Regions from separate parts of the Streptomyces sp. NPDC059002 genome, predicted to be linked through region 2. Evidence: riboswitches for the same ligand, from Rfam matches in the RefSeq annotation. Region 2 holds a riboswitch; the other holds the start of a gene.
The links. Region 2 has a riboswitch for cobalamin ahead of ACFWZ2_RS25250 (ABC transporter substrate-binding protein). Riboswitches for the same ligand answer to the same signal wherever they lie in the genome.

Region 1: it holds a riboswitch for cobalamin, as region 2 does, so the genes downstream of both, metE (5-methyltetrahydropteroyltriglutamate--homocysteine S-methyltransferase) here and ACFWZ2_RS25250 (ABC transporter substrate-binding protein) in region 2, are expected to answer to the same signal.

What each region holds. Positions count from the first base shown of each region.
Region 1 covers NZ_JBHYJI010000002.1:322,748-326,953, forward strand. The annotation lists gene ACFWZ2_RS03395 (CoA-acylating methylmalonate-semialdehyde dehydrogenase) at 1-701, opposite strand, end outside; cobalamin riboswitch at 980-1,182, opposite strand; cobalamin riboswitch at 1,311-1,526, shown strand; gene metE (5-methyltetrahydropteroyltriglutamate--homocysteine S-methyltransferase) at 1,688-4,006, shown strand.
Region 2 covers NZ_JBHYJI010000030.1:44,333-48,538, forward strand. The annotation lists gene ACFWZ2_RS25240 (amino acid permease) at 1-1,328, shown strand, start outside; gene ACFWZ2_RS25245 (Mov34/MPN/PAD-1 family protein) at 1,464-1,886, shown strand; cobalamin riboswitch at 1,909-2,059, shown strand; gene ACFWZ2_RS25250 (ABC transporter substrate-binding protein) at 2,104-3,066, shown strand; gene ACFWZ2_RS25255 (FecCD family ABC transporter permease) at 3,153-4,154, shown strand; gene ACFWZ2_RS25260 (ABC transporter ATP-binding protein) at 4,151-4,206, shown strand, end outside.

The DNA.
Region 1 (4,206 bases), on a different contig from region 2:
ATGTGCGCGGCGATCGGTGTGGAGCCGACGAAGCCGAGCGCGCCGACCCGCGGGTCCTCCAGGAGGGTGTCGACCGCGTCCTTGCCGCCGTTGACGACATTGAGGACACCGGGCGGAAGTCCTGCCTCCAGGAACAGTTCGGCCAGCCGCAGCGGCACGGAGGGGTCGCGCTCCGAGGGCTTCAGGATGAATGCGTTGCCGCAGGCCAGGGCGGGCGCGGCCTTCCACAGCGGGATCATCGCGGGGAAGTTGAACGGGGTGATCCCGGCGACCACGCCGATCGGGGAGCGCAGCGAGTGCACATCGATGCCGGTGCCCGCGTTGTCCGTGAACTCGCCCTTGAGCAGGTGCGGGATCCCGGCGGCGAACTCCACCACCTCCAGGCCGCGTTGCAGGTCGCCGTGCGCGTCGGCCACCGTCTTGCCGTGCTCGGCCGAGAGGAGCCGCGCCAGGGATTCGCGTTCCTGGTCGACGAGTTGGAGGAAGCGCAGCAGGACGCGGGCCCTGCGCTGCGGGTTCCATGCGCCCCACTCCCGCTGGGCGGCGACGGCGTCGGCGATCGCCGCCTCGGTGTCGACCCGGCCCGCGAGCGGTACGCGGGCCTGTACGGAACCGGTGTTGGGGTCGTACACGTCGCCGAAGAGGCCCGACGTGCCTGAGGTGTGCTTGCCGCCGATGAAATGGGTGAGTTCACGGACCACGGTGAGCCTGCTCTCGTCAGGTGGGGATCCGGGGATGGCACGGCGCACCGGCGAACGGCGCCCTGTGGGGCGCGTTCGGGTCGGGGCCGCGGGACGCGAAGGCCGAAGAGCCGTCGCGGAGCATGTGGTCGGCGTACGCCGCGGCCGGGATCCCGTGCGGGGCCGGTGAGTTGGCGTACGTCGTCCTAAGAGGTGGCGGGTGCCGCCGCTCGCTCCGCCGGATCACCTGGGTCGTGGGTTCGGACCGGTGCCATGCGTGTCTGCTCCATCCTCGTGGACAACACGGAACACCCCGCGGCCGGTATCCTGACTCCCGGATCGACGCACGCTCCCCCGCCTTCCCGACGGACACGACGTCCTTCGGTGGCGCGTTGTTCGGCGAGAACGCACTCCCCGGTCACAGTGGCGGGACCGCGCCGGATTCACACCGGCTTCCCTGACACCGCGGGCCTTGCCCAGGACCATATAGTTGGACGTCCTAGTAAGTCCACCCCGGCCCGGTCCTCCGGCCCCGACGGGCCGCGGCGGCTGCGCAGTTGGCCCGGTCCGTGTCCCATCTCACCGTCCCGGAATGTGATCAAGGCTGCCCAAGACGGTGGCCCGGCCTCTAGGGTGGCCCGTGCAGCTGGTTCGCCCTGCCCGCCAGGCAGGCGCGTCGCAAGAGGGAACCCGGTGGGAATCCGGGACTGCCCCGCAGCGGTGAGTGGGAACGACCGCCGTCATACGCACTGGATCCGCCGGATCCGGGAAGCGACGGCCAGTAGGAATCTGCCCCGGCAGACGCGCCCACGAGTCCGAAGACCTGCCCGTTGCCCGTACGTGACCGATCACGTGCGGACATCCCGGTGACCTCGTGGGCGGGTCGGCGTACACACCAGACGGAGAACGGCGTCATCGGCGCGAGTTCGGCCCGTCCGGTTCGTCACCCCTTCGCGTCCGCGTCCCGTCCCGGGATGCTCAGGAGTCATCTCGCGAAGGAGATTTCCGTGACAGCGAAGTCCGCAGCCGCGGCAGCACGGGCCACCGTGTACGGCTACCCCCGCCAGGGCCAGAACCGCGAACTGAAGAAGGCCATCGAGGGCTACTGGAAGGGCCGCGTCACCGCGGACGCCCTCCGGGAGACCGCGGCGGACCTGCGCCGCTCCACCTGGCGGCACCTGGCCGACACCGGCATCCACGAGGTGCCGACCGGTGACTTCTCGTACTACGACCATGTCCTGGACACCAGTGTCATGGTCGGCGCCGTCCCCGCCCGGCACCGGGCGGCCGTCGACGCCGACACCCTGGACGGGTACTTCGCGATGGCGCGCGGCACCCAGGACGTGGCGCCGCTGGAGATGACCAAGTGGTTCGACACCAACTACCACTACCTGGTGCCCGAACTGGGTCCCGATACCGTCTTCACCGCCGACTCCACCAAGCAGGTCGGCGAGCTGACGGAGGCCCTCGCCCTCGGCCTCTCGGCCCGCCCGGTCCTCGTCGGCCCCGTCACGTATCTGCTGCTCGCCAAGCCCGCGCCCGGTGTGGCCGCCGACTTCGAGCCGCTGACCCTCCTCGACCGGCTGCTGCCCGTGTACGCGGAGGTGCTCGCCGACCTGCGCGCCGCCGGTGCCGCCTGGGTGCAGCTCGACGAGCCGGCCCTGGTGCAGGACCGCACCCCGGCCGAACTCAACGCCGCCGCCCGCGCCTACCGCGAACTCGGCGCCCTCACCGACCGCCCCAAGCTCCTCGTCGCCTCCTACTTCGACCGGCTCGGCGACGCCCTGCCCGTCCTCGCGAAGGCCCCGATCGACGGCCTGGCCCTCGACTTCACCGACGCGGCGGCCGCGAACCTCGACGACCTCGCCGCCGTCGGCGGCCTGCCCGGCAAGCGGCTCGTCGCCGGTGTGGTCAACGGCCGCAACATCTGGATCAACGACCTGGAGAAGTCCCTGGCCACCCTGGGCACGCTCCTCGGGCTCGCCGACCGGGTCGACGTCGCCGCCTCCTGCTCCCTCCTGCACGTGCCGATCGACGCCACGGCCGAACGGGACATCGACCCGCAGATCCTGCGCTGGCTGGCCTTCGCCCGGCAGAAGACCACCGAGATCGTCGCCCTGGCGCGCGGTCTCGCCCAGGGCACCGACACCATCGCCGCCGAACTCGCCGCCAACCGCGCCGACCTGGCGTCGCGCACCGGCTCCGCGATCACCCACGACCCGGCCGTACGCGCCCGCGCCGCCGCCGTCACCGACGCCGAAGGACGCCGCTCGCAGCCCTACGAGGAGCGGGCCGCCGCCCAGCGCTCGCACCTCAAGCTGCCGCTGCTGCCCACGACCACCATCGGCTCCTTCCCGCAGACCACCGAGCTGCGCACCGCGCGCGCCGACGTACGCGCGGGCCGCATCGACACCGCCGGGTACGAGGAGCGGATCAAGGACGAGATCCGCGAGGTCATCTCCTTCCAGGAGCAGACCGGGATCGACGTCCTCGTGCACGGCGAGCCCGAACGCAACGACATGGTCCAGTACTTCGCCGAACAGCTCACCGGCTATCTCGCCACCCAGCACGGCTGGGTCCAGTCGTACGGCACCCGCTATGTGCGCCCGCCGGTCCTGGCCGGGGACATCTCGCGCCCCGAACCGATGACGGTGCGCTGGACGTCGTACGCCAACTCGCTCACCGACCGGCCGGTCAAGGGCATGCTCACCGGCCCCGTCACCATGCTCGCCTGGTCCTTCGTCCGCGACGACCAGCCGCTCGGCGACACCGCGCGCCAGGTCGCCCTCGCCCTGCGCGACGAGGTCAACGACCTGGAGGCGGCGGGCACTTCGGTCATCCAGGTCGACGAGCCCGCCCTGCGCGAAACCCTGCCGCTGCGCGCCGCGGACCACGCCGCCTACCTGGACTGGGCCACGGAGTCCTTCCGCCTCACCACCAGCGGCGTCCGGCCCGACACCCAGATCCACACCCACATGTGCTACGCCGAGTTCGGCGACATCGTCCAGGCCATCGACGACCTCGACGCCGACGTCATCAGCCTGGAGGCCGCCCGCTCCCACATGCAGGTCGCCCGCGAGCTGGCCGAGCACGGCTATCCGCGCGAGGCCGGGCCCGGCGTCTACGACATCCACTCCCCGCGCGTGCCCGACGCGGACGAGGCGGCCGCCCTGCTCCGCAAGGGACTTGAGGCCATTCCCGCCCAGCGCCTCTGGGTCAACCCCGACTGCGGCCTGAAGACCCGCGGCTGGCCCGAGACCCGTGCGTCCCTGGCGAACCTGGTCGCCGCCGCCCGCACGGTCCGCGGCGAACTGCCCGGGTCGTGACGACCGGGTGACTCCCGGGGCCGGGGCGCCTTCTGGTGCCCCGGCCCCGTGCCTTCGCCCCACTCACGTCTGGGGCGCCGCCCTCGACGGCAGCACGGCCACGGCCTGGGTCCCGGACGGCCCGCGCGGCCACCTGACGACGGACCTCGCCAGGCCCGTCCGCGTCCAGAAGGTCACCCCCACCTGGAACGGCACCGCGC
Region 2 (4,206 bases):
GCGCGGGCAAGGCCATCCACAAGGCCGGACCGAGCCTCATCCTGGCGTACGCCATCGCGGGCCTCGTCATCTTCTTCATCATGCGGGCGCTCGGCGAGCTCCTCATGTACCGGCCCGTGTCCGGCTCCTTCTCGGAGTACGCGCGTGAATTCATGGGCCCGTTCTTCGGATTCGTGACCGGCTGGACGTACTGGCTCTTCTGGGTCGTCACCGGCATCACCGAAGTCACCGCGGCCGCCCAGTACATGCAGTACTGGACACACGGCTCCGTGCCGCAATGGGCGTACGCCCTGATCTTCACGGTCATCCTGTACGGCGCGAACCTCATCTCCGTGAAGCTCTTCGGTGAGCTCGAGTTCTGGTTCTCCATGGTCAAGGTCACCGCCATCATCGGCATGATCCTGATCTGCATCGGCATCCTCACCATCGGCTTCTCCGACGCCGGTGACACCGCGTCCGTCAGCCACCTGTGGAACGACGGCGGCTTCTTCCCGAACGGCATCGGCTCCACGCTGATGACCCTGCAGATCGTGATGTTCGCCTTCCTCGCCGTCGAGCTGGTCGGCGTCACCGCGGGCGAGTCCAAGGACCCGAAGACCGTCCTGCCCAAGGCCATCAACACCGTGCCGTGGCGCATCGCCGTCTTCTACGTCGGCGCCCTGATCATGATCCTGTCGGTCGTCCCGTGGACCTCCTTCAAGCCCGGCGTCTCGCCGTTCGTGAAGGCCTTCGAGGAGATGGGCCTCGGCGTCGGCGCCGCCATCGTGAACTTCGTGGTCCTCACCGCCGCGCTCTCCTCCTGCAACTCCGGCATGTACTCCACCGGCCGCATGCTGCGCGACCTGGCGCTCAACGGCCAGGGCCCGAAGTTCTTCACCAAGCTCACGAAGAACGGCCTGCCGCTGATCGGCACCACGGTCTCCGCCGCGTTCATGCTGTTCGGCGTCTGGATCAACTACCAGTGGCCGGGCGAGGCGTTCAACTACGTCGTCTCCTTCGCGACCATCTCCGGCATGTGGGCCTGGATCATGATCCTGGCCTGCCAGATCCGCTACCGCCGCAAGGCCGACCGCGGCGAGCTGCCGCAGTCCACCTTCCGTGCCCCGGGCGCCCCGTTCACCAGCTGGTTCGCGCTCGCCTTCATCGGCATGGTCATCGTGATGATGGGCGTCGACAAGGACGCGCGGATCTCGCTGTACGCCGCGCCGGTCTGGGCCGCGATCCTGGTCGTCGCCTACCAGGTCCTCAAGCGCCGCAACCCGCAGGCCGCGGCCTTCAACAAGCGGAAGACCGGTGTCTCCGACAGCGTCTCCGTCACCAAGGACTGATGTCGCCAAGGACTGATGTCCTCAAGGGCTGATGTCACCGAGGACTGAGCGGCTCCCCAAGGCCCCTGTCCAGCATTCGGGCCCTCGCGTACCACACTTCGGTACGCGGGGGCCCCTCTGCTTATCCTGGCTGCCATGCTGACCATCACCCAGGCCCTCCAGGACCAGATCGTCGCGCACGCGCGCCAGGACCACCCCGACGAGGCGTGCGGCGTGGTCGCGGGTCCCGCGGGCACCGGCAGGCCCGAGCGGTTCATCCCGATGCTGAACGCCGCGCGCTCGCCCACGTTCTACGAGTTCGACTCGGGTGACCTGCTCAAGCTCTACCGCGAGATGGACGACCGCGACGAGGAGCCGGTGATCGTCTACCACTCGCACACGGCGACCGAGGCGTACCCCTCGCGCACCGACATCACGTACGCCAACGAACCCGGCGCGCACTACGTCCTGGTCTCCACCGCGGACACCGACGACGCGGGTCCCTTCCAGTTCCGCTCGTTCCGGATCGTGGACGGCGAGGTCACCGAGGAAGACGTGCAGGTCGTCCAGGCATACTGATACTGACCCACGATCGCCCCCAAGCTCTTAATGAGCAGGGGGGACCCCCATTTTGAGGCGGCAGGAACAGGAAGCCGGTGCAAGCCCGGCACGGTCCCGCCACTGTGACCCCACCCCCTTGCCACGTGCCGGGGCGGGGAAGTCAGGAACTGACCTGCCGCCTTTCTCCACACGACGCAGGGGACGCGGAAATCCCCTGGAGGAGGCAGCACCAGTCATGCCCCGCCCGATACGCGCCCTGGCCGCCGCGGCCCTGCTCGTCCCGCTCGCCGCGTGCTCCTCGCCGGACTCCGGCGGTGACGCGAAGCCCGCCGCCAAGGCCGCCGGATTCCCGTACACCGTCACCAACTGCGGTGTGCGGACGACGTACGACGCACCTCCCGAGCGCGCCGTCACCATGAACCAGCACGCCACCGAAGTGATGCTGGAACTGGGCCTGCGGGACCGCATGGCGGGCACCGCCTACCTCGACGACAAGGTCCTGCCGAAGTACGAGAAGGCGTACGAGGCCATCCCCGTGATCGCCAAGGAGTACCCCTCGTACGAGAAGCTGCTCGCCGCCAACCCCGACTTCGTGTACGGCGGTTACTCGAGCGCCTTCCTCGCGGGCGACGGCCGCGGCCGCCCCGCGCTCGCCAAGTCCGGCATCAAGAGCCGCCTGAACATCGAGGGCTGCGCGAAGCGCCCCGTCACCATGGACGACGTCTTCCGCGAGGTCCGCGAGGTCGGCGCCACCTTCGGGGTGCGGGATCGGGCCGACACGTGGGTCCGCGGCGCCGAGCGCGAACTGGCCGCCACGACCGAGCAGTTGAAGGGCAAGAAGCCCCGGTCCGTCTTCGTCTACGACAGCGGCGACAAGACGGCGTTCACCGTGGGCGGCCGCGGCATCGGCAACGACATCATCAAGCGCGCGGGCGGCCGCAACGTCCTCGCCGACGTCGACAAGTCCTTCGCCGACGCCTCCTGGGAGACGGTCGTGGACCGCAAGCCGGAGACCATCGTCATCCTCGACTACGGCGCCACGTCCGTCGCCCAGAAGAAGAAGCGCCTCCTCGACGACCCGGCCCTCGCCGACGTCCCCGCCATCAAGAACAAGCGCTTCGCGGTGCTTCCCCTTTCGGACATGGTCACAGGAGTACGAGCACCAGAGGCGGTGAAGAAGCTGGCGGCGCAGCTGTGAAGGCGCAGGGTGTCCAGCCCGTCCGGCGTTTGAGGACGAGCCCGAAGGGCGATGGGCGCAGGTCACGGGGACAGCACCTCGTGATCCTGACGGCGCTCACCGCAGCCCTCGCGGCAGCGATCGTCGCCGGGTTGGCCCTCGGTTCCGTACGCATCCCGCCAGGGAACGTCATCGAGATCCTCACGGGGAACGCGGAACCCTCCCCGTTCCGCACGATCGTGCTGGACGTCCGACTCCCCAGAGTCCTGCTGGGCGCCACCGTCGGCGCGGGCCTCGCGGTCATCGGCACCGTCCTGCAGGCCCTCGTCCGCAACCCCCTCGCCGACCCGTTCCTGCTGGGCGTCTCCTCGGGCGCCTCCGTCGGCGCGGTCGGCGCGATCGTGCTCGGCGGCACCTTCGGCGTCGGCTCGGCGCTCGCGACGACCGTCACCATCCCCGCGGCGGCCTTCGCGGGCGCACTGATCGCGCTGGTCCTCGTCTACGCCCTGGCGCGCAGCGGCGGCGGGTTCGCGACCGGCCGCCTGATCCTCGCCGGAGTCGCCGTCTCGTACATCCTGACCGCCCTGACCAGCCTCATCCTGGTCACTGCGGACAGCGCGGACCACCTCAAGGAAGTCCTGTACTGGACGCTCGGCGGCCTCGGCAGCGCCCGCTGGGACATGCTCGCCCTGCCCTGCGTCGCCCTGGTCGCCGGCACGGCCCTCCTGATGGCGCTGGCCCGCCCCCTCGACCTGCTGCTCGTCGGCGAGGAGGGTGCCACCGTCCTCGGCCTGGACACCGCCCGCTTCCGCGCCGCCGTCTTCGTCCTCGCCTCGCTCCTGACCGGCGTCCTCGTGGCGTACAGCGGGGCCATCGGCTTCGTCGGCCTGATGGTGCCGCACGCCGCCCGCATGCTGGTCGGCGCCGCGCACCGCCCGCTGCTCCCGGTGGTGGCGCTGATGGGCGCGGTGTTCCTGGTCGTCGCCGACCTCGCCGCGCGCACGGTCGCCGCGCCGCAGGACATCCCGGTCGGCGTGCTCACCGCGCTGACCGGCGGCCCGTTCTTCCTGTGGCTGCTGCGGCGGCGTACCGAAGGAGTCCCGGCATGAACCAGTCACCGCCCGCCGGTGAACTGCGCACCGAGTCCCTCTCGTACGAAGT